3 regions of the Bacillus sp. CGMCC 1.16607 genome follow, and region 1 is predicted to be linked to each of the others. Evidence: riboswitches for the same ligand, from Rfam matches in the RefSeq annotation. Region 1 holds a riboswitch; each other region holds the start of a gene.

The links. A riboswitch is a leader RNA that binds a small molecule or an ion and turns the genes downstream of it on or off. The one in region 1 is predicted to bind lysine.
Region 2: another riboswitch for lysine. It lies ahead of ACFSO7_RS20095 (aspartate kinase); the one in region 1 lies ahead of ACFSO7_RS15165 (transporter substrate-binding domain-containing protein).
Region 3: another riboswitch for lysine. It lies ahead of ACFSO7_RS03130 (amino acid permease); the one in region 1 lies ahead of ACFSO7_RS15165 (transporter substrate-binding domain-containing protein).

What each region holds. Positions count from the first base shown of each region.
Region 1 covers NZ_JBHUJX010000022.1:28,303-38,326, reverse strand. The annotation lists gene ACFSO7_RS15200 (SEC-C metal-binding domain-containing protein) at 1-378, opposite strand, end outside; gene ACFSO7_RS15195 (MFS transporter) at 535-1,731, shown strand; gene ACFSO7_RS15190 (2TM domain-containing protein) at 1,795-2,064, opposite strand; gene ACFSO7_RS15185 (ring-cleaving dioxygenase) at 2,237-3,214, opposite strand; gene ACFSO7_RS15180 (zinc ribbon domain-containing protein YjdM) at 3,466-3,807, opposite strand; gene ACFSO7_RS15175 (amino acid ABC transporter ATP-binding protein) at 4,046-4,780, opposite strand; gene ACFSO7_RS15170 (amino acid ABC transporter permease) at 4,801-5,544, opposite strand; gene ACFSO7_RS15165 (transporter substrate-binding domain-containing protein) at 5,604-6,449, opposite strand; lysine riboswitch at 6,551-6,735, opposite strand; gene ACFSO7_RS15160 (hypothetical protein) at 7,182-7,613, shown strand; gene ACFSO7_RS15155 (YxcD family protein) at 7,601-7,888, shown strand; gene ACFSO7_RS15150 (hypothetical protein) at 7,990-8,133, opposite strand; gene pepV (dipeptidase PepV) at 8,356-9,753, shown strand.
Region 2 covers NZ_JBHUJX010000025.1:714,635-724,658, forward strand. The annotation lists gene sdhB (succinate dehydrogenase iron-sulfur subunit) at 1-281, opposite strand, end outside; gene sdhA (succinate dehydrogenase flavoprotein subunit) at 287-2,044, opposite strand; gene ACFSO7_RS20085 (succinate dehydrogenase cytochrome b558 subunit) at 2,098-2,706, opposite strand; gene ACFSO7_RS20090 (YslB family protein) at 3,098-3,553, shown strand; gene ACFSO7_RS20095 (aspartate kinase) at 3,600-4,829, opposite strand; lysine riboswitch at 4,942-5,120, opposite strand; gene uvrC (excinuclease ABC subunit UvrC) at 5,189-6,961, opposite strand; gene trxA (thioredoxin) at 7,085-7,399, opposite strand; gene ACFSO7_RS20110 (electron transfer flavoprotein subunit alpha/FixB family protein) at 7,562-8,539, opposite strand; gene ACFSO7_RS20115 (electron transfer flavoprotein subunit beta/FixA family protein) at 8,577-9,350, opposite strand; gene ACFSO7_RS20120 (enoyl-CoA hydratase) at 9,390-10,024, opposite strand, start outside.
Region 3 covers NZ_JBHUJX010000008.1:62,633-72,656, forward strand. The annotation lists gene ribH (6,7-dimethyl-8-ribityllumazine synthase) at 1-358, shown strand, start outside; gene ACFSO7_RS03115 (DUF6376 family protein) at 377-823, shown strand; gene ACFSO7_RS03120 (hypothetical protein) at 888-1,109, opposite strand; gene ACFSO7_RS03125 (GNAT family N-acetyltransferase) at 1,184-1,678, shown strand; lysine riboswitch at 1,765-1,944, shown strand; gene ACFSO7_RS03130 (amino acid permease) at 2,053-3,483, shown strand; gene ACFSO7_RS03135 (Dps family protein) at 3,538-3,984, opposite strand; gene ACFSO7_RS03140 (hypothetical protein) at 4,310-4,630, shown strand; gene ACFSO7_RS03145 (MMPL family transporter) at 4,703-6,856, opposite strand; gene ACFSO7_RS03150 (DNA-binding transcriptional repressor DeoR) at 7,021-7,980, shown strand; gene deoC (deoxyribose-phosphate aldolase) at 8,043-8,717, shown strand; gene ACFSO7_RS03160 (cytidine deaminase) at 8,747-9,145, shown strand; gene ACFSO7_RS03165 (nucleotidyltransferase family protein) at 9,265-9,909, shown strand; gene ACFSO7_RS03170 (YwbE family protein) at 9,943-10,024, opposite strand, start outside.

The sequences.
Region 1 (10,024 bases):
TTCTTCCGTTCCATTTTGCAAAAAATGATAAAAGTCGATCCCTTCCTTCTTGATATATGGCTCAATTTCGTTACGATACTTCAATGCCATCTCTGGTTCTAAATTTTGTAAAAGGTCCGCATATAAATATTTATTCGTTTGATCTCGTTTTTGTAATCCTTCGATAATCATTTGTACCGCTCGTTCGCTTAAAGGAAGTTTGTTTAAATGTCCTAAAATGAGCGATTCTTTCTTTGAAGAATGTAACGCTTCATTTAATAGCATTTCTGTCCATTCAGCTGGGACAAATGTAAAGTCATCTAAAATATGTAAGATAAATTTCTGTGCAAATAGATCATCACTAAGTAAAAAGGGCTCTATTTTTACTAAAAAGTTCATTGTTTAGTAAACCTCCATGGATTCGTATTTTTCAATTATAACGAAAAAATATTCTTTCTTAAAAAGGATTTTATTTCTAATCCAATTTCTATACAATAAAGATATTATTTAGATAATCGAATTAATATATTGAACTAAGGAGGAGGGAAGATACATATGGGTACGCCTTTGATAAAAGAATCATCAGCACCAATAGCGAAAGAAAAAATTTGGACTCGGGATTTTACCTTAATTTGTTTCTCAAACTTTTTTATTTTCATTGGATTCCAAATTACATTGCCAACCATTCCTCTATTTGTCGAAAAATTAGGCGGCAATGATCAGCTAATTGGAATTGTTGTTGGAATATTTACTTTTTCAGCACTATTGATCAGACCCTTTGCAGGCCATGCATTAGAGTCATGGGGAAGGCGCAAGGTTTACTTGCTTGGACTTGCTATTTTTGTTATTTCAGTAGGTTCTTATGGAATCGCCGGAAGTCTTTTCTTCCTATTTTTTATGCGGACTGTTCAAGGGATTGGTTGGGGCTTTTCTACAACGGCATCTGGCACCATTGCTACAGATATTATTCCTGCTAATCGACGTGGTGAAGGTATGGGGTACTATGGGTTATTCGGGAATTTGGCGCTTGCCTTTGGTCCTACTTTAGGTCTAGCTTTAGTGGGGAAAATTTCATTTACACAAATATTTCTAATCTGCGCTACCCTTGGATTGATTGCTTTAATCTTGTCATCTAGAATTCAATTTAAAAAAGCCGAAACAGTTAAAGTTAAAAGTAGTTCTAAAAAGTGGGATGTTTTTGAGAAAACAGCGATACGTCCATCCCTCTTGCTCTTCTTTATTACATTCACCTTTGGTGGTATTGCTGCCTTCCTTCCAATATATACGAGTCAGAAAGGAATATATGGAATACAGTGGTATTTTCTATTGTATGCATTAGCACTGATGGTAACAAGAACATTTGCTGGAAAGATTTATGACGTAAAGGGGCATAAGGCGGTTTTCCCACCTGGTGCACTTCTCATTGTAATTGCAATGCTATTACTAGGATGGCTGCCCAATAGTTTGAGTCTTTATTTAGCAGGTATTCTCTATGGACTAGGATTCGGAATGATCCAGCCCGGATTACAAGCATGGTCTGTGCAAGCTTCCCCACCCAACCGAAGAGGAATGGCTACAGCAACCTTTTTCTCTTTCTTTGATTTAGGAATTGGTGTTGGCGCGATTATTTTCGGGCAAGTTGCCTATTTATTTGGTTATCCAAGCATTTATTATACAGCTGCATTTTCTGTTTTCCTTTCCATTTTGTTATATTACTTTGTGCTAGGGAAAACTTCAGTGAAAGAAGCATAAATTACAAATCGATAGAACGTTCAAAGGATACCTCCCGAGTTGTTCTATCGATTATCATAACCATTATCTATCTTTATCCGTGTATTCTTTTATTTTTCTTTCTTCCCAATCGGAACCGAAATTACCAAAGGCAAACGTGGTTACAGCATGCACTAAAAGTCCAATTCCCCAACCTCCAAGTGGATAAATGAACCACCAATTCCCAGCATCTGAGCTCAAGTTTATAACAAAAAGCATAATATTTACTAAAACATAAACGGTTAAATGAATGTAGAAGGCTTTTAAGTTTTGAACCCTTTTTTTTGCCCTTAAATATTTTTCATCCCTTTCCATCGATATTCTCCTTCCTTGTAAAAGATTTTAGTCCACTAATACCCTATTCCGATATTTTTTGTAAGTTTCTAAATTTATTAATAACTCCTTTGTTTCCATGTTTTTTATAGCTTCTGTTTTTAAAAAAGCTAAAAAACACTTGAAACAAATTTCAAGTGTTTTCACTCGGAGCTTATTCTTTGATAAGTTCTTTCGTACTTCTTACAGTTTCAATCGGGCGAACTAATTTTTCAATTTGCTCCCGCTTTGGTTCCAAAAATGGCGGTAAAGATAATTTTTCTCCAAGTGTTTCATATGGTTCATCGCCCATAAATCCAGGGCCATCTGTTGCAAACTCAAATAAAATATGTGGAGCTACTCTTGAATATAATGATCCGAAAAAGAAGCGGTCCACAAAACCTGATGTTTGGAAACCGAAGTTTCGCAAATGTTTATCCCATTCATCAATAACAGTACGATCTTCTACGCGGAATGCAGCATGGTGAACAGTTCCAAAGCCTTGTCTTGATTGTGGTAGGCTTGCATTATATTCGACAACGACTTGCGCCCCATTTCCTCCTTCACCAACCTCAAATAGATGGAAATCTCCTTCTTGAGCAATTTCTTTAAATAATAAGACTTTTTCCATCATTTCTTTAAAATAATCAAAATTGGCTACACGAACAAAAATTGGTCCTAAACCGGTAATCGCATATTCTAAAGGAATTGGCCCCTTTTGCCATGGTGTACCTGAAGCAACCCCTTTATTATTTTCATCTGAAATTAATTGATACTGTTGATCATCAAAATCTACAAACGAAATTGTCTTTTTACCAAATTGCTCGATTATTCCTGTATGTTTCACTTCTAAGCGATCAAATCGTTTTGCCCAATAATCGATGGCTGTATCATTCGGGACACGAAATGATGTTTTGGAAATTTCATTTGTTCCGTGTACACCTTTTGGAATCCCAGGGAAATCAAAGAACGTCATATCCGTGCCTGCACTCCCTGTATCATCTGCGAAAAATAAGTGATATGTTTTAATATCATCCTGGTTCACGGTTTTCTTCACTAATCTCATACCTAAAACATAAGTGAAAAATTCATAATTTTTTTCTGCGCTACTTGTTATGGCCGTCACATGATGTATTCCTTTTAATCCATTCATTAATATTCCTCCGCTTTTTAAAAATTCTATTAGAGTTACTTCTATTTTTCCAAAAATACGAGTAAACAACGCATATAAATTTTTTATCTCTAAATTGAATATCTTTAATTCGAGATAAATTTACCACGAAGTTTATCAACTGTCAACTTCCTTAAAACTGATTTTTTACCAAAAGTGAACCTTGTAAACGTTTAAAAATAAAAAGAAAGACATTTATCACAGAAATTCCCATAACGAATGTCTTCCATTTTTTATACTTTTTTTACAAATTCAGACTTCAATTTCATGGCTCCAAAACCATCAATTTTGCAATCTATGTCATGGTCTCCATCAACCAAGCGGATATTTTTTACTTTTGTACCTATTTTTAAAACATCAGAACTGCCTTTAACTTTAAGGTCTTTGATTACGGTTACTGTATCACCATCATTTAAGACATTTCCATTGGCATCTTTAATGATCTTTTGATCTTCTTGATTTTCTGTCACAGATTCTAGATTCCATTCGTGGGCACATTCTGGACAGACAAAAAGACTTCCATCTTCATATGTATATTCTGACTGACATTTTGGGCAATTAGGTAGTTGAGACATTTTCATTTTTCCTCCATTCTATAAGAAAAGCGGAAGCGCCTTGATTAGCCCCGACAAGCAAATGCTTCGCCAGCCGGAAAGTCGTTCTTTGACTTTTTGGCTGGCGAACATTTGACCTCGAGGGGCTAGGCGCTGGAGCTGGACATTTTTCGAAGTTCGAAAATATTATGCTTTCTTTTCTTTTATGCTTATATACTGTCATAGTATTCTTAGATTGACAACCCTTGTTACAAAGATGTTATTTTAACGTACGCTTTAAAAATTCCTTCGTTCGCTCTTGTGTTGGATGGTTAAAAATTTGCTCGGCACTTCCTTCTTCTGCGATGACTCCCTTATCCATAAAGACCACACGATCCGATACTTCTCTTGCAAATTCCATTTCATGCGTAACAATTAACATCGTTAAACCCGTTTCAGCTAGTTCCTTCATCACTTTCAAAACTTCTCCAACCATTTCAGGATCAAGAGCCGATGTTGGTTCATCAAATAACATGACATCTGGTTCCATTGAAAGGGCTCGGGCAATGGCTACTCGTTGTTTTTGACCGCCCGATAATTGTTTTGGCTTGGCGTTTATATATTGATCCATCCCAACGACTTTCAAATATTTCATCGCTACTTTTTCTGCTTCTTCTTTGGATCGCTTTAACACTTTTACTTGCCCAACGACACAATTGTTTAAGACATTGTGATTGTTAAATAAGTTAAATTGTTGGAAAACCATCCCTAAGTTCGTACGATAAGCGTGAATATCGTGCTTATCATCCAAAATATTTTCACCATGATAAATAATTTGACCGCCACTTGGTTTTTCTAAAAGATTAATACAACGAAGGAGAGTCGATTTACCAGATCCAGAGGAACCAATGATACAGACAACTTCTCCCTTATTGACTGAAAAATCAATGTCTTTTAATACTTCATGCGTTCCATAGGATTTGTTCAAATGTTGAATATCAATGACTTTTTCCAAATGTGTTCCTCCTTCGCAATTTATTCTTTAGTTGGCGTTACTTGCCCATGACTTCCAATCATGCTATAACTTTCTGGTCCATCCAGTTTTCTTTCAAAATAACGTAGAATTATTGTTACTGTAAACGTCATAATGAAATACAATACACACGCAACAAAGAATGGCTCAAAATACTTGAAACTGATTCCTGCCACTGTTTTTGTTTGAAAATAAAGTTCCGTCACCCCAATGACATTAAGTACGGACGTGTCTTTAATATTGATGATAAATTGATTTCCTGTCGCCGGTAATATATTGCGGACTACTTGTGGCAATACAACATGAAGCATCGTTTGAATATGATTCATACCGATCGCCTGAGCCGCTTCAAATTGTCCTTTATCAATGGAGATGACTCCACCTCGCACAATTTCAGCCATATAAGCACCAGTATTGATCGAAACGATGATGATCGCTGCCAAGGTTCGGTCCATATCTAAACCAAAAGCTAATGCAGAACCATAAAAAATAACCATAGCCTGAACAATCATTGGTGTTCCTCGGAAAAATTCGATATACATCGTAAGAATGATATTGATCACTTTTAGAAATATTCTCTTAGCCTTTCGCTCGGGCACGGGAATGGTACGAATCACCCCTGCAACTAATCCTATCAGTGCGCCAATAATCGTAGCAATGATAGAGATAAAAAGTGTCATCCCTGCTCCACGAAGGAACATCGGCCAGTTGCTTGAAATCATTGATACAATATAATCGATGCTCATACTAATCCTCCCTTTAAAATTAATAACCGACTGCAAAAGAAGCAGCCGGTATCATTTTATTATTCTGCTGCTGGCTGATTTTTGATAGCCGTATCCATAATACTTGTACGGTCTTCCTCTGTGATGTTTGCTAAAATTTCATTAATTTTTTCAGTTAGTTCACTATCCTTTTTAAGACCTACAGCAATGGCTGTATCATCTTCTGATGTGCTAAATCCATCTGTAAATTCAACCATAGCGAAGTTGCCATTTGCTGCTGAAGCACTCACCGCTTCCGGACGTTCTGTTACGTAGCCATCAATAATTCCTGATTCAAGTGCTACTCGCATTGCTGGGAAATTATCCATTGCCGGCTGTTGTTTTACACCTTCAATTTGTTCAATTACTGAGTAGTGGAATGTATTTAATTGAGCTGTTATTTTAGCCCCTTTGAAATCTTGAATCGAAGTAGCTCCTTCATACGCGCCACCCTTTTTCACTACCATAACTAGATTAGATTTATAATAGTTGTCAGAAAAATCAATTGTCTTTTTACGTTCTGCTGTCGGTGACATCCCTGCTATAATGGCATCGATTTTACCAGAAGTTAATGCTGGTACAAGACCATCCCATTCTGTTTTCACGATCACTAATTCTTTTCCTAAACCATCAGCAATCTTTTTAGCGATTTCTACATCGTAACCGCCAGCATATTCCGCATTGCCATCAATTTTCACTCCACCATTGGAATCATCCATTTGCGTCCAGTTAAATGGAGCATAGCCCGCTTCAAGACCTACTTTAAAAGTTTCTTTTTCCGATGATGATCCTGATGACGACTTGGAACTCCCACTTGTCCCACATCCAGCTAATAAAACGATAACTGATAGTACTAAAATAGTTATTAATGATGATATCTTTCTCATTTTTGTCTCTCCTCTAGTAATTTTTTAAATAAACAAAAAACGACCTGAGATAAACTCAGGTCGCTACATTTATAGTTGCCCTAAAGTCCTCTTCTTTCCCATAATGAGATAGCACAACTCAAGTAAACTGGGGGTTTACCTGAGACAGTCCTGCAGTTCTTAACTGCAGACCCAGCAAGTAATACTCGAGAATATTACTAACTTCGGCGACATTTCCTTCTCTATAGCATCATCGTTTCTCGGAACTCCACTAAAGACTATTAAATATCGCGCCTCTACCTCACCGCAAAAGTGAGGTCTATTAAATTATATGTTCAGACTACATCATCCATTGGAATCTGTCAACCTAGCAAATTTAGGTAAAAGAGTTACTTGATCGTTTTTTAAAAGTTGAAATTAGACGTAAATTATATTAGAATATACCTATCGTTGATAAAATGATAAACGATGATTTATAAACTTAATACTCCAAAGGGGAGTAGCTAACAGTTATGTCGTCAATACGTGATGAGTACATCACCGGCTTAACTGGCAACTTGATGTTGTTTGCGAGACCTTTGCCAATATGGTGAAGGGATGATAGTATTTATTTAACCTTTACCATTTATGGTAAAGGTTTTTTTGATTTATAAGGGAGGGGCACAGCAATCTAATCATTTGCAGATTCCATCAAAGTTAGAGAAAATGAAACATTAATCTTTAAAAATAACACTAAAATATGGAGGAAATAAAATGAAAAAAATAATCGCAGCCTTACTTACGACTTCTTTACTCTTCTCACCAGTTGGAAATATTGTGTTTCAAGACCACACATACAGCGTAGAGGCTAAAGGATATAAGTCAGGTAAAAAAAGTTTTAACACTAATCGTTCTAACACTAATACAAATTCGTTTTTCCAAAAGAAGCAAAACAACACGACTACCAACAAGTCAGCTACTACTTATAAAAAACGTTCAGGCGGCTTTATGAAAGGTATGATGGTCGGTGGACTAGCTGGATTATTGTTTGGTAGTATGTTTGCAAACATGGGATTCCTAGGGTCCATACTTGGCTTCATGATTAATGTGATCGGGATTATTATTTTAATCGCTGTTATTCGTAAAATATTTAACTTATATATGTTTAAAAAGAGAACAGAGGAAAATAACCAATGGAGAAGATAATTCTACCTGAACAGGATATTATTAACGCCATTTGCGTGTATATTGCTCGCAAAAAGCAAATAAAGCCTGAAGAAGTCGAAGTAGAACTTATGTATGACGATGATTATGGATTTTCTGCGGAGGTTTATGTAGACGACCGAAAACAGGTACTCATTACAGCAAATATTATTGAAGCACTACGTTTATGGTTGGATGAATATTTGAACAGAGACCCTTATGTGGGGATTAACCTCGTATTGGATGATGAAGAAGGCATCATCGCCGTGACGAATTGATTGTAGTAGGAAAGTTAGATCATATCCGATTTAAAGAAGCGAACAGGCTAAACTGTTCGCTTCTTTAAATTTCTGGCTTAATCATTTCATTTTGAAGATCTCTAAAGGATATCCCATCCACACATGCCACCTTCATTGCAATTACGATCATTAGTCGGTTCAGAGCCATTATTTATAATCACATTCGCTAACACTTCCGGATCATCACCTAATTGAAGAACTTTTCGAATATTTGCTTCACTCATAAGGTCCTTCCTCAAGTTGAATTGAATAAAGTAGGTTACGAACGGTATTGGCTTTTTCAGTTGAATACATACCATTTTAAGGAATAATTTAACTTGTTTTAATTAGGTTAATCACTAGTTAATTAGTTAACCAATTAACTTTTCAAATCTAGTAAATTATAGTAAATATGTTGATATACATCTTGCAAGAAATGAAATCTAAAAACTTAAGGAGGAATTATTTTGAATTGGAAGGAAGAAGTTCAAATAAGAAAGCAAAAGTTACTAGAGGATCTGTCACATTTACTTTCGATTAAAAGTGTGAAAGATTTATCATCAATGTCGGAATCGGCTCCTATGGGAGTAAATATTAAAGAAGCTTTAGATTTTATGCTTCACACCGCAGAAAAGGATGGGTTTCGAACAAGGAATATTGAAGGCTATGTAGGATTTGCGGAAATTGGTCCGCTTGATGCACCACATTATATTTCCGTGCTTTGTCATTTAGATGTCGTTCCTGTAACTGGTGAATGGGAATCCGAACCTTTTACACCAACAGTCAGAGACGGCAAATTATTCGCACGTGGAGCCATTGATGATAAAGGTCCAACGATTGCCGCTTACTACGCTCTTAAAATTATTAAAGAAAACGAATTATCGCTAAAGCATCGTGTAAGAATTATCTTTGGCACCGATGAAGAGAGCGGCATGACCTGCATGAAGAAATACGTTCAAGTCGAGCCCAAACCTTTTACAGGATTTGCTCCAGATGCTGAGTTTCCTATTATTCATGCTGAAAAAGGACAAATCAATGCGGTCGTTCGATTAAAAAAGGAATACCATTCAAGCGGAAATTATGAACTAGTATCTTTCTATTCTGGGGAAAAAGGAAATATGGTACCTGACCATGCAGAATGCTTACTCCGTGGAAATGGCCTTAACCAATTAGAAGAGAAATTTTCTTCCTATTGTAAAGAGGAAAACTTTGCTTATTCCACGAAACAAACAGAAAATGGCTTACGTTTAACCTTAAAAGGTAGGTCTGCCCATGGAATGGAGCCTTATAAAGGAATCAATGCAGGAGCAAAGCTTGCCACATTTTTAGTAGGAGAAGTATCAGGGAATTCGTATGTACAATTCATTTCAGATCGAATTGCAGAAGATCCATTTGGGGAAAAGTTGAACATCGCATTTTCTGATGATATTACAGGTCCACTTACCGTAAACGCAGGAGTATTTCGCTATGTTTCGAACGAAGACGCCTACTTAACGTTAAATATTCGCTGTCCAGTTGAAACACCATATTTAAGAACGATTGAAAAATTAGGTGAAGTAGTGAAGGAATATGGTTTTGAAATCGATGAAGTAAGAGAAAAGAAACCACATTATGTTGAATCAGATCAGCCTATCATTCGTGTACTTCAAGAGGCGTACGAGCAAGAAACTGGTGAACAAGCGCATCTATTAACGACAGGTGGAGCTACCTATGCTCAATTCATTGAAAATGGTGTCGCTTATGGAGCTGTCTTCCCTGGGAAAGAAAATACAGCACATCAAATCAATGAATATGTGGAATTAGAAGATTTGTATAGAGCAACCGCCATTTACGCAAGGGCGATTTATCAGCTTGCTAATATTTAATGATGAGGCGGAAAAAACAAGTGCAGCTGGCACTTGCTTTTTTAAAAGAATGTGAAGGCTCTTTAGCGATTCACTAAAGCCAATTCGATAAATTTTCATATCCTTTTCAGCTATTCTATATCATCAAACTAATATCTTCCCATCAAATTTTATTGCTTGCTTTAAAACGGATATCATACTTAATTTTGAAAAGCACTTTTGAAAATAATACGATCTTAAAACGGATTCTTGGAAAAAACAGTTGTGTTAGTGGTACAATTATCTAAAAAAA
Region 2 (10,024 bases), on a different contig from region 1:
GGTTGTTCTAACTGATCCACAAGAGCTGAACAAGATTGGCGTGGTTTGCCGTTAATTATCATGGAGCAAGCTCCACAAACTTCTTCAAGACAGTTCATATCCCAAGTGATAGGTGTAGTATCTTTACCTTGGGCATTTGTTGGGTTACGTCGAATTTCCATTAGGGCGGAAATGACGTTCATATTTGGGCGATAAGGCAGTTCAAATTCTTCCGTATAAGGAGCTGAATCAGGACTGTCTTGTCTTGAAATAATAAATTTTACCATTTTTTGTTCAGACATGTTCCTTACTCCCCTTTCTTCTTCGAATAATCACGCTTACGCGGTTGAATTAACGAAGTATCCACTTCTTCATAATGGAAAGCTGGTGCTGATTTTGCATCCACAAACTTAGCCATTGTTGTTTTTAGGAAATCCTCATCATTACGATCAGGGAATTCAGGTTTGTAATGTGCACCACGGCTTTCATTACGGTTATATGCACCAATAGTAATAACACGAGCCAATTGAAGCATATTTTGTAATTGACGAGTAAAGCTTGCCCCTTGATTACTCCACTTAGCTGTATCGTTAATATTGATGTTTTCATAGCGCTGTAATAACTCTTGTAACTTTTCATCTGTTTTTAAAAGCTTATCGTTAAAACGAACAACTGTTACATTGTCTGTCATCCATTCCCCAAGTTCTTTATGAATAACGTAAGCATTTTCAGTTCCATTCATAGACATAATTTTATTCCATTTTTCTTCTTCTTGTTTCACAGCATTATCAAACAAAGTAGAAGAAAGAGAGTCTACACTCTTCTCTAGTCCATTAATGTATCTAACTGCATTTGGTCCTGAAACCATTCCACCATAAATAGCTGATAGAAGTGAATTAGCACCTAAACGGTTTGCACCATGTTGAGAATAATCACACTCACCAGCAGCAAATAAACCTGGAATATTTGTCATTTGGTCGTAATCTACCCATAGTCCACCCATTGAATAGTGTACAGCTGGGAATATTTTCATCGGAAGCTTACGTGGATCTTCACCAGTGAACTTCTCATAAATTTCAATAATTCCACCAAGCTTAATATCAAGTTCATGTGGATCTTTATGAGATAGATCAAGGTATACCATGTTTTCGCCGTTAATACCGAGTTTTTGCTCTACACACACATCAAAAATTTCACGTGTAGCAATATCACGTGGAACAAGATTTCCGTATGCAGGATATTTTTCTTCAAGGAAATACCACGGTTTACCTTCTTTATAAGTCCAAATACGACCACCTTCACCACGAGCAGATTCACTCATTAGGCGAAGTTTATCGTCTCCTGGAATCGCAGTTGGGTGAATTTGAATAAACTCCCCATTTGCATAATAAACACCTTGTTGATAAGCAATTGCCGCTGCAGATCCAGTATTAATAACAGAATTCGTTGTTTTTCCAAAAATAATCCCAGGTCCACCAGATGCCAAGATTACCGCATCTGCTGCAAATGATTTTATTTCCATCGTTTTTAGGTTTTGAACAACAACTCCACGGCAAATACCTTCGTCATCGATAACAGTTCCCAAAAACTCCCAGCCTTCATATTTCGTTACAAGCCCAGCTACTTCATGGCGTCGAACTTGTTCGTCCAATGCATATAATAATTGCTGTCCTGTTGTAGCACCAGCAAATGCCGTACGATGATGCTGTGTACCACCAAAGCGACGGAAATCTAGTAAACCTTCAGGTGTACGATTAAACATTACACCCATACGGTCAAATAAGTGGATAATTCCTGGTGCCGCTTCTGCCATTGCCTTTACCGGTGGTTGGTTTGCTAAAAAGTCACCACCATAAATCGTATCATCAAAATGGATCCAAGGAGAATCGCCTTCCCCTTTTGTATTTACAGCTCCGTTAATACCACCTTGGGCACAAACAGAGTGAGAACGTTTAACAGGAACTAATGAGAATAAATCTACCGGTGTACCGGCTTCTGCAACCTTAATTGTTGCCATTAAACCAGCTAGTCCGCCACCGACAACTATTACTTTACCTTTACTCATCGTGACTCACTCCCTTTTTTCGTAAATCTTTCAAATTTCAATAGTTTTTCGAATTAGATAAATGCTAAAAGTGTACGAACAAATGCAATGGAAGTGGCAATAAAAATCACGATCGTCACATATGTAGAAATGACTTGTGAACGTGGTGTTACGGTAATGCCCCAGCTTACCATGAAAGACCAAAGACCATTTGCAAAGTGGAAAGTCGTTGAAATCACACCAACAACATAGAACCAAAACATAAATGGATTGGATAAAATATTTTCCATCATTTGAAAGTTAACTTCTGAACCAAATGCAGCAGCTACACGAGTTTCCCATACATGCCATGTAATAAAGATTAATGTAATAACCCCTGATACACGTTGTAGTAAGAACATCCAGTTTCTAAAGAATCCATAGCGACTTGCATTGTTTTTAGCAGTAAAAGCGATATAAAGTCCGTAGATTGCATGGAAAAGTAAAGGTAAAAAAATAACTAATGTTTCTAACACATAACGAAATGGAAGATGCTCCATAAATCTTGCAGCTTTGTTAAAGGACTCTTCCCCTCCAGTAGCAAAATGGTTGACAACCATATGCTGCATTAGAAATAGACCAACTGGTATTACCCCTAGTAATGAGTGCAATCTGCGATTGAAAAACTCTCGATTACCTGCCATCATGTACCCCCCTTAAATTTTAAAAGATAAATTCTTCCCATTTTCCCCCTATTAATGGAATGAGAAACCCTTCATCACTGTGAAAAAAATTCGACACTTTTCTTACAATTATGTGACATGTTCATTTTACTCCCAACATCTTAGAGCGTCAAGAAAACGTGTACAATTATTATTTTCTGAAAATAGTTTTTATAATACTCTGAATATTTAAATAATAGGTAATTTTATATTAACATTTATTTTGCTATTTAATAATTTCCCCATACAATCATAATTTTTTTTGCTCATAATAAAAATGATATAAATGTCGAACAAATTTCCATTCATTTTTTTGATAAAAATAGGGGAAATTTGATTATAATAGAATAATAGAAAGAGGGGGAGACATATTTTGAGGAAATTCCGTAGTCCAGAACCCGAAGTAGAGATGGAAGATATCACTATACCTTCGTTCGGATATGATCTTGTTCGTGAGGAACTGTTAACAAATATACTCGGTAAAGATGCACCCGATATATTATATTGGTCAGGAAAAAATCTTGCGCGTTCTTATCCATTACAAAGCATTACAGAAATTATCGCCTTTTTTGAAAAAGCAGGCTGGGGGCAATTATCGATTAAAAAAGAGACAAAAAACGACATTTTTTTCGAACTAACAAGTCCTCTCATCATCTATCGATTTCAATCGAATAAAGAGACACATTACAAAATCGAAGCGGGCTTTTTGGCTCAACAAATAGAAACACAAAATGGTATGATAACTGAAGCCTTCGAACAGGTACATAAAAAGGCTGGAACCGTTGAATTCACTGTAAGATGGGATCGAAAGGATACTACAGAAATGTAAATAAAATGCTTCCAATGTGATAAAGACACATTGGAAGCTTTTTATTTTAAGCCTTCACTTTATTCCCAGCAAGCTCAAACGTTTCATGTAAAACTTTTACAGCCTCAAGCATATACTTTTCTTCTACTACTGTTGATACTTTAATTTCTGATGTACTGACCATTTTTACTTGAATCTGATTTTTTGCTAATGCATCGAACATTTCAGCTGCTACTCCTGGATTGGAAATCATCCCTGATCCAACAATGGAAACCTTTGCTAATTGAATTTCACTTTCAATTCGTTCGAATTTTAATGTCTCTTTATTTTTTTCTAAAACTTGTAAAGTCTTTTCTAGATCTTCAGTTTTAATGGAAAACGATAAATTTGTTGTTTCCAGCTCAATTGTACTCTGAATAATGATATCCACATTGATATGATTTGCTGCAAGGGTAGTAAAAATCGTAGAAAGGCTTGTTAATGAATTAGGCAACCCCAACACCGTTACTCGAGTTATTTCATCTTCAAACGCCACTCCGCGTACGACTAAATTTTGTTCCATACTTGCTTCCTCCTCTATGATGGTCCCTGATTGTTTTTCCATACTTGATCGAACTTCTAATGGAATTTGATAATTTTTAGCAAATTCAACTGCTCTTGGATGTAAAACTCCTGCTCCTAAATTGGCTAGCTCGAGCATTTCATCATATGAAACTGATAGTAATTTTCTCGCTTCTTTCACATAACGTGGATCAGTCGTGTACACTCCCGTTACATCTGTATAAATATCACATTTATCGGCATGAAGTGCTGCCGCTAATGCCACAGCTGTTGTATCGGAACCACCACGCCCTAAAGTTGTTATTTCTCCAGAATCTGTTACTCCTTGAAAACCTGCTACAACAACTACATGTCCTTGCGAAAATTGCTTCTTAATAGCTTCTGGATTTATGTTAGTAATTCGAGCATTACTATGAATATTTTCAGTCAAAATTCCAGCTTGCCAACCAGTATAAGAAATGGCACTTACTCCTTTTTCTGCGAGCGCCATAGCTAGCAATGAGATCGTCACCTGTTCACCGGTCGAAAGAAGCATATCCATTTCTCGCTTAGACGGATTTGAAGACAGTTCCTTCGCTAAAGATACTAATTGATCTGTTGTTTTTCCCATTGCAGAAACAACGACAACCACATCATTTCCATTATTTTTTTCTTCCAAAACGCGTTCAGCAACATTCATTATTCTTTCAGCACTACCTACGGATGTTCCACCAAATTTTTGAACAATTAAGCCCACAACTTCCCCTACTTTCAACAATATGTTTTCTATATATTTTCCTAAAATAAAAAAAAGCAATAAGAGTTAGTCTCTCATTGCTTTATAAACGTAAATAAAATTACGCGCCACAATGTGAGATAGCTCTCCAAGATCATTCATCTTGACAATCCTACATTTCTTAAACGCAGGACCAGCAAAGAAAATACTGAGTTTCCCTTCACTTCGGCGAGCAATCCTTTCAAAGTTTTTCACAGAAGCTCAGGACTTCTCCAAACTTTTACTATTAAGGCTCGCACCTCTACCATCACTTATTAAATTAAATTTTTTGATAATTAAATTTCCACTTATTATAGCATATGGGCATTTCGCGTACAACCTTATTCTTGCAATTTTTTCATTAGCTCAGCCGCTACATTTGTCGGAATGCCAATGGAAGTAAAATCCTCTAATTCTGCTTCCTTCATTTTTTTTACAGATCCAAAATGCTTGAGAAGAGCCTTTTTTCTTTTTTCACCAATTCCCCCGATTTCATCCAATAATGATTGAAAAGCTCCTTTGCCACGAATTTGTCGATGAAAGGTAATGGCAAAGCGATGAACCTCGTCTTGTATCCTTTGTAAAAGATAGAATTCTTGGCTCGTTCGACCTAACGGAATTGTTTCTAATGGATTTCCATATAAAAGCTGAGAAGTTCGATGCTTCTCATCTTTAGCAAGACCAGCTAATGGAATATCTAAACCAAGCTCATTCTCAAGTACATCCCTAACGGTTTCAATATGACCTTTCCCACCATCAATGATAATTAAATCAGGTAGTGGTAAATGATCTTGCAATACTCGAGTATACCTTCTTCGAACCACTTCCCGCATTGATTCATAATCATCTGGACCTTGAACCGTTTTAATTTTATATTTACGATATTCTCTCTTTTCGGGTTTTCCGTCAATAAAAACCACCATTGCTGAAACAGGATTTGTTCCTTGTATATTGGAATTATCAAAGGTTTCGATTCGATGTGGAGTATATATCCCTAGCGCGGCACCTAAATTTTCAACTGCTTTAATCGTGCGGTCCTCGTCTTTTTCTATTAATGAGAATTTTTCTTTTAAGGCTATCCCAGCATTTTTTTCAGCAAGTTTGACCAGGTCCTTTTTCGGACCAATTTTAGGCTGAATGACTTTTACTTGCAGAATTTCCTCTATGATTTCTGCTTCTAATGAATGAGGGATAAGAATTTCCTTTGGTTTAAAATGATTTGCTTTTGTGTAAAATTGTCCTAAAAAAGAAAGCATTTCCTCTTCAGGCTCGTTATAGATGGGAAATAGGGAGACATCCCGCTCAATTAATTTACCTTGTCTTACAAAGAATACTTGAACACACATCCAACCTTTATCCACTGAATAGCCAAAAACATCACGATCTGTGAAATCATTCATAGTAATTTTTTGCTTTTCCATCGTTGCTTCAATATGAATAATTTTATCGCGATAATCCTTTGCCCGTTCGAAATCAAGTTCTTCCGCAGCTCCATTCATTTTTTCTGTCAATTCTTTTTTAATATCCTTATATCCACCGTTTAAAAAACGAGTAATTTCATCGGTAAGATTCTTATAGTCTGATTCACTAACTTCTTTCACACATGGTGCTAAGCATTGTCCCATATGATAGTAAAGACATACGCGGTCAGGGAGGGTGCTGCATTTTCGTAAAGGATAAATTCGGTCTAATAGCTTTTTCGTCTCATTTGCAGATTGCACATTAGGGTATGGGCCAAAATATTTACCTTTATCTTTTTTTACTTGTCTAACTGTGATCAACCTTGGGTGTCTTTCCGCTGTCAGTTTAATAAAAGGATAACTTTTGTCATCCTTTAACATGACATTATATTTAGGGTCATGCATTTTTATTAAATTAATTTCAAGTAATAAGGCTTCTATATTGGACGATGTAACGATATATTCAAAATCCTCAATCTCACCCACAAGTCTTAATGTTTTTCCATCATGTGAACCGGTGAAATAAGAGCGAACTCGATTTTTTAAAATTTTTGCTTTTCCAACGTAAATGATTGTACCCTGTCGGTCTTTCATTAAGTAGCAACCAGGCTGGTCAGGAAGTAAGCTCAATTTATTTTTAATATTTTCATTCATATCTGACCACCCCCTCATTTTTCTTTCTTATTATACCTTTACCGTATATATTATTAAAGTGATAAACCATGGATAAAGCATAATAAAAGCCTAAGTAAACGAATGTTTACTTAGGCTTTTATCTTATAAATGCTTATTTAATAAGTTTTCTAATGCTTCTTTTGGTTGGAAGCCAACTACTTTATCGACTACTTCTCCGTCTTTAAAAACAAGTAAGGTTGGAATGCTCATGACGCCATATTTACCAGCTGTTTCTTGGTTATCATCGACATCAAGTTTAACGATTTTTACTTTATCGCTCATTTCAGAATCAAGTTCTTCTAAAACAGGAGCGATCATTTTACAAGGTCCGCACCATGGTGCCCAGAAATCTACTAAAACAACGCCAGAATTTGTTTCAGTAGAGAAATTTTGATCTGTTACATTTGTAATTGCCATAATAGAAATGCCTCCTAAATAATACTGAAAATACTAACGTCAGTATATCATTCAATAACAAATCATGCTAATAATTTGCTTCTTATGTAAAATTCCCTCAGAAACCTATCACTATTCACACGAAATAAAAATGACTGATCAAATGATCAGTCATTTTATTAATTAAGCATTTACCTTTAATTTTTTAAACTCTTCAGTTAACATTGGAACGACTTCAAATAAGTCTCCAACGATCCCATAGTCAGCTACTTTGAAGATATTTGCTTCTGGATCTTTATTAATCGCAACGATTACTTTTGAGTTGGACATTCCAGCTAAATGCTGAATTGCACCAGAGATACCACATGCAATATAAAGATCAGGAGTGACAACTTTACCTGTTTGACCAATTTGTAAAGAGTAGTCACAGTATTCAGCATCACAAGCTCCACGAGAAGCACCAACTGCACCACCAAGTACGTTAGCAAGTTCTTTCAATGGTTCAAAGCCGTCTTCGCTTTTCACACCACGTCCACCAGCAATAACTACTTTTGCTTCGGATAAATCAACGCCTTCTGATGTTTTGCGTACAATTTCTTTGATGATTGTACGTAAGTCTTTAACATCTACAGAAACAGAGGAAACTTCACCAGTTTTTGATTCATCTTTTGCTAAAGGCGCAATATTATTTGGACGAATCGTCGCAAAAATTAAACTGTCAGTAAAGATTTTCTTTTCAAATGCTTTTCCTGAATAAATTGGGCGAGTAAAGACAACATTTCCACCAGCCACTTCAATAGCTGTCACATCGGAAATTAATCCTGCTTCTAATTTTGCAGCAACTTTCGGTGCTAAATCTTTACCTAAAGCTGTATGTCCTAGAATTAAACCCTCTGGTTTTTCTGACTCCATTACTGCTAATAAAGCTTGGGCAAAGCCGTCAGATGTATACGATTTCAATTTTTCACTTTCGACGACGACAACGCGATCCGCACCGAAGTGAATTAATTCTTGTCCTAACGCATTTACAGACTCACCTATTAAAACTCCAACTACTTCTCCGCCTTCTGAAACTGCTTTCCCTGCTGCTACAGCTTCAAATGAAACATTACGAAGTGAGCCATCGCGTACTTCACCTAATACTAAAACTTTTCTAGCCATTTATGAAACCCTCCTGTGCATTAAAATTATGAATTTATTAAACTACTTTTGCTTCAGTATGAAGAAGTTGAACTAATTCTTTCACTTGGTCGCCTAAATCACCAGTTAATACTTTTCCTGCTTCTTTTTGAGCTGGTAAATAAATTTCGATGGTTTTAGTTTTTGCCTCTACATCATCTTCTTCTAGGTCTAAGTCATCTATCTCTAGCTCATCTAATGGCTTTTTCTTCGCTTTCATGATTCCTGGTAAAGAAGGGTAACGAGGCTCATTTAAACCTTGTTGAGCTGTTACTAAAACTGGTAATGTCGTTTCGATAACTTCAGAGTCACCTTCAACATCACGGACAATCAATACATTTTTACCATCAATTGTTAGCTTCGTGATTGTAGTTACATATGGAATGTCCAATAGTTCAGCAACACGAGGGCCAACTTGACCCGAGCCACCATCAATCGCAACATTTCCTGCTAAAATTAAATCAGCGTTTTTATCTTTTAAGTATTCAGCAATGATTTTTGAAGTAGTAAATTGGTCTCCATTTTCAATATCATCTTCAATATTGATTAAAACTGCTTTGTCAGCGCCCATTGCAAGAGCCGTTCTTAATTGTTTTTCAGCTTCTTCTCCGCCAACGGAGATGACAGTTACTTCTCCACCTTGTGCATCACGTACTTGAATAGCTTCTTCCACCGCATACTCATCATAAGGATTGATGATAAATTCTGCGCCGTCTTCATTTATTTTTCCACCTGAGATGGAGATCTTTTCCTCTGTATCAAAAGTTCTTTTCAATAAAACATAGATGTTCATGTTTTCCCCTCCAGAGTCATTCGTTAGTTTGAAAAAAAATTATTTACCTTTAAATTGTGGCTCTCTTTTTTCTAAGAAAGCTTGAATGCCTTCTTGTCCATCTTCAGAGCCAAACACTTTGCCAAACAGTACCGCTTCTTGTTTTACTCCGGCATAAAATTCAGGAGTTTTAGCATAATTTAATAGCTCAATGGCTGCACTAATTGATACTGGACTTTTCTTAGCAATTTTTCTCGCAATCTTGTAAGCGTTTTCCATTAACTCATCATCAGGATATGCATGATTAGCTAATCCACACTGTACTGCTTCGATTCCCGTTATCGGATCGCTTGTGAAAAGCATTTCAGCAGCACGAGCTACTCCTACAAATTTAGGGAGACGCTGTGAACCCGCAAATCCAGGAATTAAGCCCAGTTGTAATTCTGGCAGACCTAATTTCGCATTTTCTGTTACGAGACGGAAATGGCAGGCCATGGCAAGTTCCAATCCACCACCAAGTGCTGCACCATGAATAGCTGCAATAATTGGTTTGGGAAATTTCTCCATTCGTTCGAATAGGTTTTGACCGTATTCACCAAGTTGTGAAAATTCCTCTTCAGATTCCACTTCTGTAAATTCTTTTATATCTGCTCCTGCAGAAAAGAATCGACCCTCTCCATGAATGACAATCACTC
Region 3 (10,024 bases), on a different contig from region 1:
GGATGCATTAAAAAGACATGGTGTAAATGAGGAAGATGTGGATATCGCTTGGGTTCCTGGTGCATTTGAAATCCCTTTGATTGCTCAAAAAATGGCAAAAAGCAATAATTATGATGCAGTAATTACACTTGGAACCGTTATTAGAGGCTCGACACCACATTTTGATTTTGTTTGTAATGAAACGGCTAAAGGTGTGGCTTCAACAGCTTTAAATACCGGCATTCCTGTCATCTTCGGAGTGTTAACAACTGATTCCATCGAACAAGCAATTGAAAGAGCGGGAACGAAAGCAGGAAATAAAGGCTGGGAATCGGCAGTAAATGCCATCGAAATGGCGAATTTATACAAAGCATTTTAATCAAAAGGAGGTTTTGATATGAAAAAGAGTTTGGTGATTTTTGCTGCTAGTCTATTGATCCTTCTAAGCGGTTGTTCATTATTAAATGATGCGAAAAGTACGATTACATATGTAAAAGATGCAACAGACTACTTTGGTAAAGCAACAGCTTTTGCCAATGAGGCACCTTCTCTTGCCCAACAAGCTGTGAAAGATCAGCAAGCAGCTGATAAACTGCAGACATTGCTTCAAGAGATGAAGGTAGAAATGGATTCGTTTAATGGACTGGAAGTACCTGAAATGGCAGCAGACTTGCACCAACAGATTGTGGATAAAAATAATATTATTGCTCAAGGTATTGACGTTTATTTAAGTAATATAAAGGATGGCAAACTTGATCCTGCTGTTCTTGAAAATACAGAACTATTTCAAAGCGTACAAGACATTTCAAGCATCATTGATCAAATAAAAAATCTAGGTCAATAATTTTTAAATTCGGATTGCATGAACATGAAAAAACGTTTGGATTAAGCTCCAAACGTTTTTTTTGTCATGGATTTTCTAAATTACCGCTGTCAGGAGTTCTATTATCGAAATAATTTTGAAAAGCTTTTTTATTTGTATGGTTATTGCTTGTAAAATAAGGATTATTTTCCGTTGGATCTTTAGGGTCTAAATTAGTTTTAATAACAAGCATTGGTTGGTTAGGTTGTTCAGCAATAATACGGTCATCTAAGCTATCAAAATCGGGCATTGAGTTTTTTTTATCCACATTTTCACCTCCATGTATTAGAATGTCAATAAAGACCATTTGTTATGAATATTGATGGAAAGAAGGGATTTTTAATGGTTTGCCTAGCTTTTTATGAAGAAAGATTCAGAGCTCAATTATTTGAGTTTAGTTTGCCAAGTGAACAGCATCAATTTACAGGTCTACCAGTAGACGTGTTAGAAATTTCAGTTAAGGATAAAGATCGTTTCCCAATAGTCATACTAGATGAGGATGATGTTGTCGGTTTTTTTATCCTTCATTACGGTGAGGAGATTTCTTCATTTTCAAAAAATCCAAATGCTATTCTCCTTCGGGCTTTATCTATTAATTATAAGCATCAAGGGAAAGGATATGGAAAATTAGCGATGGAGCAATTACCGAGCTTTGTAAAGGAAAACTTCCCTCAATTTGACGAAATCGTTCTTGCAGTGAATATGAAAAATATTGGGGCAAAAAAATTGTACGATAATGTTGGATTTATCGATCGTGGAGAACGAAGGGTAGGGAAGATTGGTCCGCAATACATATTGCATTATGGCATTAAAACGAAATACAGTGGTTTAGTATAATATTACCTTTGACAGTTCACTTTTCAGAATGTATGCTTACTAACGTAATAAATAATTTCAAAATAATTATTCCCTCATCAGCTAAAAGATGAGGTAGAGGTCGCGATTTTTAATAGTAAATTGACTAAGGGTGAGAGTACCCGATAGAGGTTAATTGAAAGGAAACGTCGCCGAAGCGCCATAATTACTCTAGTTATGGTAGCTGGGACTGTATCGAATAGGTGCAGGACTGTCATAGTGTTTAGCTATGATGAACTATCCATTTGGACTGATGCGGTATTGTAAACACACCGTATTCAGGTGTGTTTTTTGTTGTTTAAAAATGAAGATTATCACGTTTTAAGTATATAAAAGGATAAGTGAGGAGTGTACAAATGAGCCAAAACAACAAGCTTGGATTTTGGGTTTTAACAGCGTTGGTTATCGGTAATATGGTAGGGTCAGGGATCTTTATGTTACCGCGTTCATTAACAGAAGCAGCCAGCCCTGCAGGCGTAATGGGAGCCTGGGTTTTAACTGGAGCGGGAGTTCTAATGATTGCTCTTGTTTTTGGAAATTTAGCTATCAGAAAACCTAATTTATCTGGTGGACCGCAGATTTATGCAAAAGAGCTTTTTAAGAAAGATTCGAAAGCATCGATTCTTTCAGGATTTATGGCTTCGTGGGGATATTGGATTGGTACTTTTGCGGGCAATGTAGCTATTATTACGACTTTCGCTGGATATTTATCGACATTTTTTCCTGTAATGACAAGTCAAGCAGAGCTTTTTAGCTTAGGTTCTTTTACAATGAAAGTTGGAAATGCTTTAACATTCGTCGTTTGTACCATTTTACTTTGGGGTACACATTTTATTATATTGCGGGGGCTTGAGCATGCTGGAAAATTAAATTTTTTAGCAACTGCAACAAAAGTTATTGGTTTCTTTTTATTTATTTTGGTAGGATTATTCGCCTTTAATAAAGCAAATTTACTTCCATTTGTGGCACCAAGAGCAGATGAGGTAGGGCATACAATTGGATTGTTTGGACAAATAAATAATGCGGCAGTAGCCACTCTTTGGGCTTTTTGTGGAGTAGAATCAGCTATGATTTTTGCTGCAAGAGCAAAGAAAAAAATCGATGTAAAACGGGCTACGGTTCTAGGACTTCTGATTACCCTTACCATTTATATTGGAATTAGTACTTTGGTGATGGGGATGTTAAGTCAAGACGTTCTTGTTCATTCAGAAAAACCACTAATTGATGCAATTGATACCGTATTAGGTCCAATTGGAGGTAAGGTTTTAGCTGGAGTTGGCTTAATTAGTTTACTTGGTTCTACAATTGGATGGGTGATGTTAGGGGGAGAAATTCCTTATCAGGCAGCAAAACAAGGTTTATTCTTACGATCATTTCTAAAAGAAAATAAAAAAGGACTTCCTGTTACTGCATTAGTCATAAGCAATGGATTAGCTCAATTATTTATTTTTTCGACGATATCAAGTTCGATTTCAGCTGCATTTGATTTTGTTATTTATATTGCTACATTGTCTTATTTAGTACCTTATCTTATTGCATCTCTCTTCCAGTTGAAGCTAGTCATTACTGGGGATACGTATGCCAATATGATGAAAGAACGCTGGATGGATGGGGTTATCGCAGCTCTTGCTACCACATATTCGATCTGGGTCATTATTGCAGGTACTTCTGATCTAAAAACATTTCTTTTTGGAGTAATTTTGCTAGGAAGCGGAATCGTTTTCTATAAACAAGTGTTAGGGAAGCCGAAGATGAAAAAGGCATCTACGGAAAAAATACCTGCTTAATTAAAAAGAGACTAACCTTCTTAAGCTCAGTTTAAGTTGGCTAGTCTCATTTTTTTATACTGTTTTTCCTAAAAAAGCTTTCAACATCCAAACATGTTTTTCTAAGCTGGAATGAATGGCCAATAGCATATCACTAGTAATTTCATCATTAGCTTCATCAGCAATAGACATACCTTCTTTTAATTCTTTTACGAGAAGAGAAAAATCATTTGAAACCGATTGAACCATTTCTTCTGCGGATTCACTTCCTGAAGCTTCTTGGATTGATGCCATATTAAGACAGTCTTTCATCGTTGCAACGGGCTTACCACCAATGGCTAGTAGTCTTTCTGCAAGTTCATCGATATGTAGGCTAGCTTCGTTATAAAACTCTTCGAATTTAGTATGCAAGGTAAAGAACTGATTACCTTTTACATACCAATGATAATTGTGAAGCTTAATGAATAACACTGACCAGTTGGCAATTTGCTTGTTAATGATATTAGTTAATTGATTATCCACGACAATTCCTCCATTCCTTCATAGGTATTCCCAATTATTATTTTTCCTAATAAGGGATTTATTAAACAAACTATATCTTCCACAAAATGAGATAAAACCTCTCAACAACGACAAAAAGACATAAAAAATTCAAAAAAACTTTAGTGTATTAACGTGATGGGGGTCAGTCCCCCATCGCTTTAAAGCGATGGAGAACTGACGCGCTTTCATTTATGACAGAAACTTGTCACAAACCTTTGAAGAATATTTGAACTTTAATCTGTTAATCAGTATAGGGTTTAAATATTTTTTATAATAGATTTATAAAACATGGAGGTGTTTCGAGATGAATATGACGACTATTATTGAGTTAGAAAATAGTGAAGTAGAGCAAATTACAGGTGCGAAATTGGTTTTTATCCAGGAAAAAATTAATGATAATATTGTTGAAACTTGTGTAGAATGTTTTAAAATAGAAGGACTAGAAGAATGTATGAAAACTGATGAAGCTATGCAAATAGTATTTAACAAGCTTAAGCAGGATGGCATTATCCCAGAGCAAATACAAGATTTCTCATTTCAAATGCCTTCATGTGAACGTATCAAAAAGGATGTTTACAATGAAAGTGATATGCCTCAAAAAGTGATTATAACTTATATTTCCTGAAATAATGGAAATTTTTTTTAAAGAAATAAAGGGAGTTTTATCAAAAAACTCCCTTTTATAAATTCGCATTAATTAAGTTTCATTTTTGTTATGATTCGTCCTGAAAAACCACCAATTCCAATCACCTAAAAGCTTCATTAATGCAGGTACAAGAAGGAGTCTAACAATCGTTGCATCGATAAAAATAGCAATGGCGATTCCGATGCCAATTTGTTTAATTGGCATCACTCCTGTAAAGGAAAAAGCCCCGGTAATAACAATCATAATTGCTGCAGCCGACGTAATAATTTTACTAGTGGAAGTTAAACCTTTAACTGTTGCGTAACTATTATCTTTTGTTTCTAAATAAACCTCATGAATTCGAGAAATGAGAAACACTTCATAATCCATTGATAATCCGAATACAAGACTGAACACAAATACGGGTAAAATTAATCCGATTGAAACGGGTTCAAGATGAAAATGACCGTATTGAAAAATCCAAACGACAATGCCAAATGTAGCTCCTAAACTTAGCATATTCATAAATACAGCTTTAATGGGAATAAGAACCGATCGAAAAGCAACGGTCAAAATCAATAGGGTGGAGGCAAGAATGAATAATAACCCGTAAGGAGTTTTTATATATATTTCATCAAAGATTTCTTGTTCAAACTTTACTTGCCCACCTAAATACATACGGAAGAAAGTGTCTTTGTCCTCCCATTTATTTACCCATTTACGAGTATCAGCATCGCTTTTTTTCTCATTTAAGTAAACTTTCAAAAGCATTTTGTTTTTACTTATTAAAGTTTGGAAATTCCCTCTGAATTTCGGATCATTTTGCCACATTTGAAAAAAAATCTTAGCATTCTCTACTTTTGAAATGGAAAAGGGTGATTCGATAAACGTAACCATTGGATCTTTTTGAATACTTTTTATAAAATGAGTTGCATGTTCAAAATGCTTTTCAGTGGTAATTTCATCCTCGGTTTCTATTACCATTATTAGTTCATTTTTTTCTTCACGACCTTTAGGAATAAAATGCTTCTTATATTTCTCGAATGCAATTCTAGATTCATAATGAGGTGGTAAAGAATCCATTCCTGGTATCGCTAGTCGAATATCCTGAATCGGTATTAGGCATGCCAACAGAGCGGCCAACGATACCATGGTAATAATAATCGGATAGCGCATCACTAATTTGGCGAAGCCATTCCAAACCTTTTCATCTCGCCCTTTTATCTTTAATAATGGTAATGCATGTATTTTTCTTCCTAAAAAATACAACATCATTGGTAATAATGTTAAGGATGATAAAATGGAAACGAATACAACAATCATTCCGCCGATCGCGACATTTTGAAAAATATCGATTTGGATAAACAAAAGCCCAGACAAACCTATAAATACACAGATACCTGAGAAAATAATCGAACGACCAGCAGTACGTAAAGTGGTGATTAGGGCATCATCAAGAGAAGTTGATTGGATTTCTTCTTTATATCGGTTAATGAAGAGAAGAGCAAAATCAATACTTAAGGCTAAACCAATCATTGGAACAATATTCAAAATAAAAATACTTAAGTCTACAAAGTGATGAAAAAAATAAACAATTCCCATACTAACGAAAATGGAACTTACACCAATGATTAAAGGGATGCTCGCAGCAACTAAACCGCCAAAAGCTAATATTAAAACAATCAAAGCGATTGGTAAGCCAATCATCTCGGCTTTTGCTAAATCCTCTTGGCTAGCTTGATTTAAATCTTCAACCATGATTGGCTCACCAGTGACGGATATCTTGCCCATATTATTTTGAGCCGTGATTTTTTTTAATTTTTTTAAGATCGGTTTTAAATCATTCTCATTTAACTCTTTAAAAAGTAAGATCCCGAAAGCAACGTCCTCTTTCATCATATTCGAGAATTGGAGGGGAGAAATTTGTTTTTGAAGATGGGAAAGATGTTTTGTTTTTACAAAATAATCCTCAATCGATTTTTTCCAGCTTTCAAATGATAATGTCTTTCTCTCAAACAGGATAATGACAGGAATGTTTCCTTGGCCAAACTCCTTCTTTAATAGATTATTCGTCTGTTTATAAGTGCCTTCATATTCAAAACCGTTGCCACTTAATACATCCGGTAGTTTAATGGCAAAAAAGCCAAAACCGATAATGAGAAAAGCCCAAATGATAGCGAGCAAATATCGGTAATGAAAGATTCCACGATGAAATATTTTCACCATACAAGTCTCCTTATCAACTTAAAATAGGCAAGTAATCCATCTTATTATGCACTTCATCCCTTTTTCAAATACGAATTTACAAATGTAAAACCCTCATTTTACAAAATTTCACGAAAGAGTTAAAATAGAATTAAGTTTTCATAATATCTTTGAAGGTGATGATGGTGGAGCGAGATACGAAGATCAATAAAGTGATTGAAGCAGCGAAGCTTTTTTATTTACTTGATTACAATCAAAGCGAAATAGCAAAATTATTAGGTGTTTCTAGACCAACTGTATCTCGCCTTTTGCAGCAAGCGAAAAGCGAAGGTATTGTCCAAATAAAAATTAAGGATCCAGCTGAAGATGTAAAAAAGTTAGCATTACAGTTAGAAGAAACATTTCAATTAAAAGAAGCACTTGTGGCTTCCATCCCCCAATATGAAGATCAAATTATTAAAAATTATTTAGGGGAAAAAGCTGCCAGCTATATAAATAATATCGTTCAAGATGAAGATATTATCGGGGTTACGTGGGGAACTACACTATATCATGTTGCGATAGAATTGAAGCAAAAATTTGTCCGTGATGTAAAGGTAGTTCAACTAAAAGGTGGTGTCTCACATGCTGAAACGAATACATACGCTTCAGAAATTCTCTATTTATTTGGAAAAGCGCTTAATACGACACCTCATCACTTACCTTTGCCAGCAATTGTCGATCAAATCGTTGTAAAAAAAGCAATGGAAGCTGATCGTCATATTCGAAAAATCCTAGATTTAGGGAAGCAAGCGAATATTGCCTTATTTACAATAGGACCAGTAAAAAAAGAATCACTTCTGTTTCAACTAGGGTATTTTACCGATGAAGACATAAAATCTTTATTCAGTTGTGCAGTTGGAGATATATGTTCACGATTCTTTGATAAAGATGGAAATGTCTGCAATCCCCATCTTAATGACCGAACATTGGGCATTGATTTAGAGGAACTGAAAAAGAAAGATCAATCGATATTAATCGCTGGTGGTGCTCATAAAATAGAAGGTATTTATGGGGCATTAAAAGGCGGGTATGCCAATGTGTTAGTGACCGATCAGTTTACGGCGCGTTTTTTGCTAGATAAAGAAAATGTTGCTGTTTACTAATTTTCTCTCAATTTTTTGTGAAAACTACATAAAAGCATTTAAATGGAAAGGATAGATAAATAATGACAACTAATATTGCAAACATGATTGATCATACAGCTTTAAAGGCGAATACGACAAAAGAGGAAATTTTAAAATTAGTAGAGGAAGCAAAGGAATATAAGTTTGCATCCGTTTGCGTTAATCCAACTTGGGTTAAAACAGCTTCTGAATTATTAAAAGATACTCCAGAAGTAAAAGTATGTACTGTTATCGGTTTCCCGTTAGGGGCAAATACACCTGAGGTAAAAGCATTCGAAACGAGCAATGCCATCGAAAATGGTGCAACTGAAGTCGATATGGTAATAAATATTGGTGCACTAAAAGATAGGAATGATGAATTAGTCGAAAGAGATATTCGTGCGGTTGTGGATGCAGCAAAAGGAAAAGCTCTTACAAAGGTAATTATTGAAACTTCATTGTTAACTGATGAAGAAAAAGAAAGAGCTTGCCAAATCGCTGTAAAGGCCGGTACTGATTTTGTAAAAACTTCAACAGGATTTTCTACAGGTGGAGCTACTGTTGCTGATATTGCATTAATGAGAAAAACGGTTGGTCCTACACTAGGAGTAAAAGCATCAGGTGGAGTTAGAAATCGTGAGGACACATTGGCATTAATAGAAGCGGGTGCAACGCGCATCGGAGCTAGTTCAGGAGTCTCTATTGTGAAAGGTGAAACTTCTAATAGTTCATATTAAGAAGTTAACTTCTTAGGAGGGTGAAATCGATGGAAGAAAAACAATTAATTCAAGAAGCACTTACTGCTAGAGAAATGGCCTATGTTCCATATTCAACATTTAAAGTTGGGGCGGCGTTACTTGCTAAAGATGGAACGGTATACAGAGGATGTAATATCGAAAATGCAGGATATAGCATGACGAATTGTGCGGAGAGAACAGCTTTTTTTAAAGCCGTATCCGAAGGAGTAAGAGATTTTGTCAAAATAGCCATCGTGGCAGATACGGAAGGGCCTTGTGCTCCTTGTGGTGCTTGTCGTCAGGTCATTGCTGAGTTTTGTGACCCTGAAATGGAAGTCATCTTAACGAATTTAAAAGGTGATGTGTTGAATACAACAGTCGCGGAATTGTTACCTGGGGCATTTTTACCGAAGGATTTAAATAAATAATACTAGGGGAGTAGGCTTTTAGCTTACTTCCTTTTTTATAGGAATGGTTGATAACCTTAATTTTCTGGTTGATACTGTGGGGAAATAGCTAATAAACTTTGATAAAGGAGGTTCATTTAATGTCTCAAAATATAAAGACTACCTATTCAGGGATATATATTATTATCCTAGCAAGTGGTTTGGCGAAAAGGATGGGAAGGCGTAAACTTACTTTACCTTTTCAAGGCATTTCAATTATCGAACACCTTTTAAAAAAACTGGAACATATTTTTGTTGAAGGTAGAAAGATTGTTATTCCAACTCAAGATGATGAGTTAATGAAAATTGTCTCATCCTTCGATTGTCAGATTATTTATAACGAAACACCTGATAAAGGGATGGGGCACAGTTTATCATTAGCTATTGATTCGCTTCCTAATACAGCAGAGGCAGCGATAATACTTCTTGGGGATCAGCCAAAACTATGTATGAATGATATTTTAGAAGTTTGCCTTGAATTTAAACGTAGAAGGTTGGAAAATGACGAATGTCCAAAAGTAATTATTCAAATGAAATATAGTGATGGACCGGTAGGTCATCCGGTTTTATTTACTAAGCATTTTTTTGATGAATTAAAAGCTTTAAATGGCGATGTAGGAGGAAGAGAAATTATTCAAAGAAATGAGAGCTTTTTATTTTTCTGTAAAAGTAAGAATGAATATCCAAAAGATGTGGATTCACCTGACGATTATCGCCAGTTATTGAAAGAAGAAGGAATGAATTAAAAAAGCACCAAGGAATTTAATCCTTTGATGCTCTTACTGGTGTGGCTTAATTTCTTGAACTCTTCCAACCTGTCCATCTGTTAGCCTAACTTTAATGCCATGAGGATGAAACGCC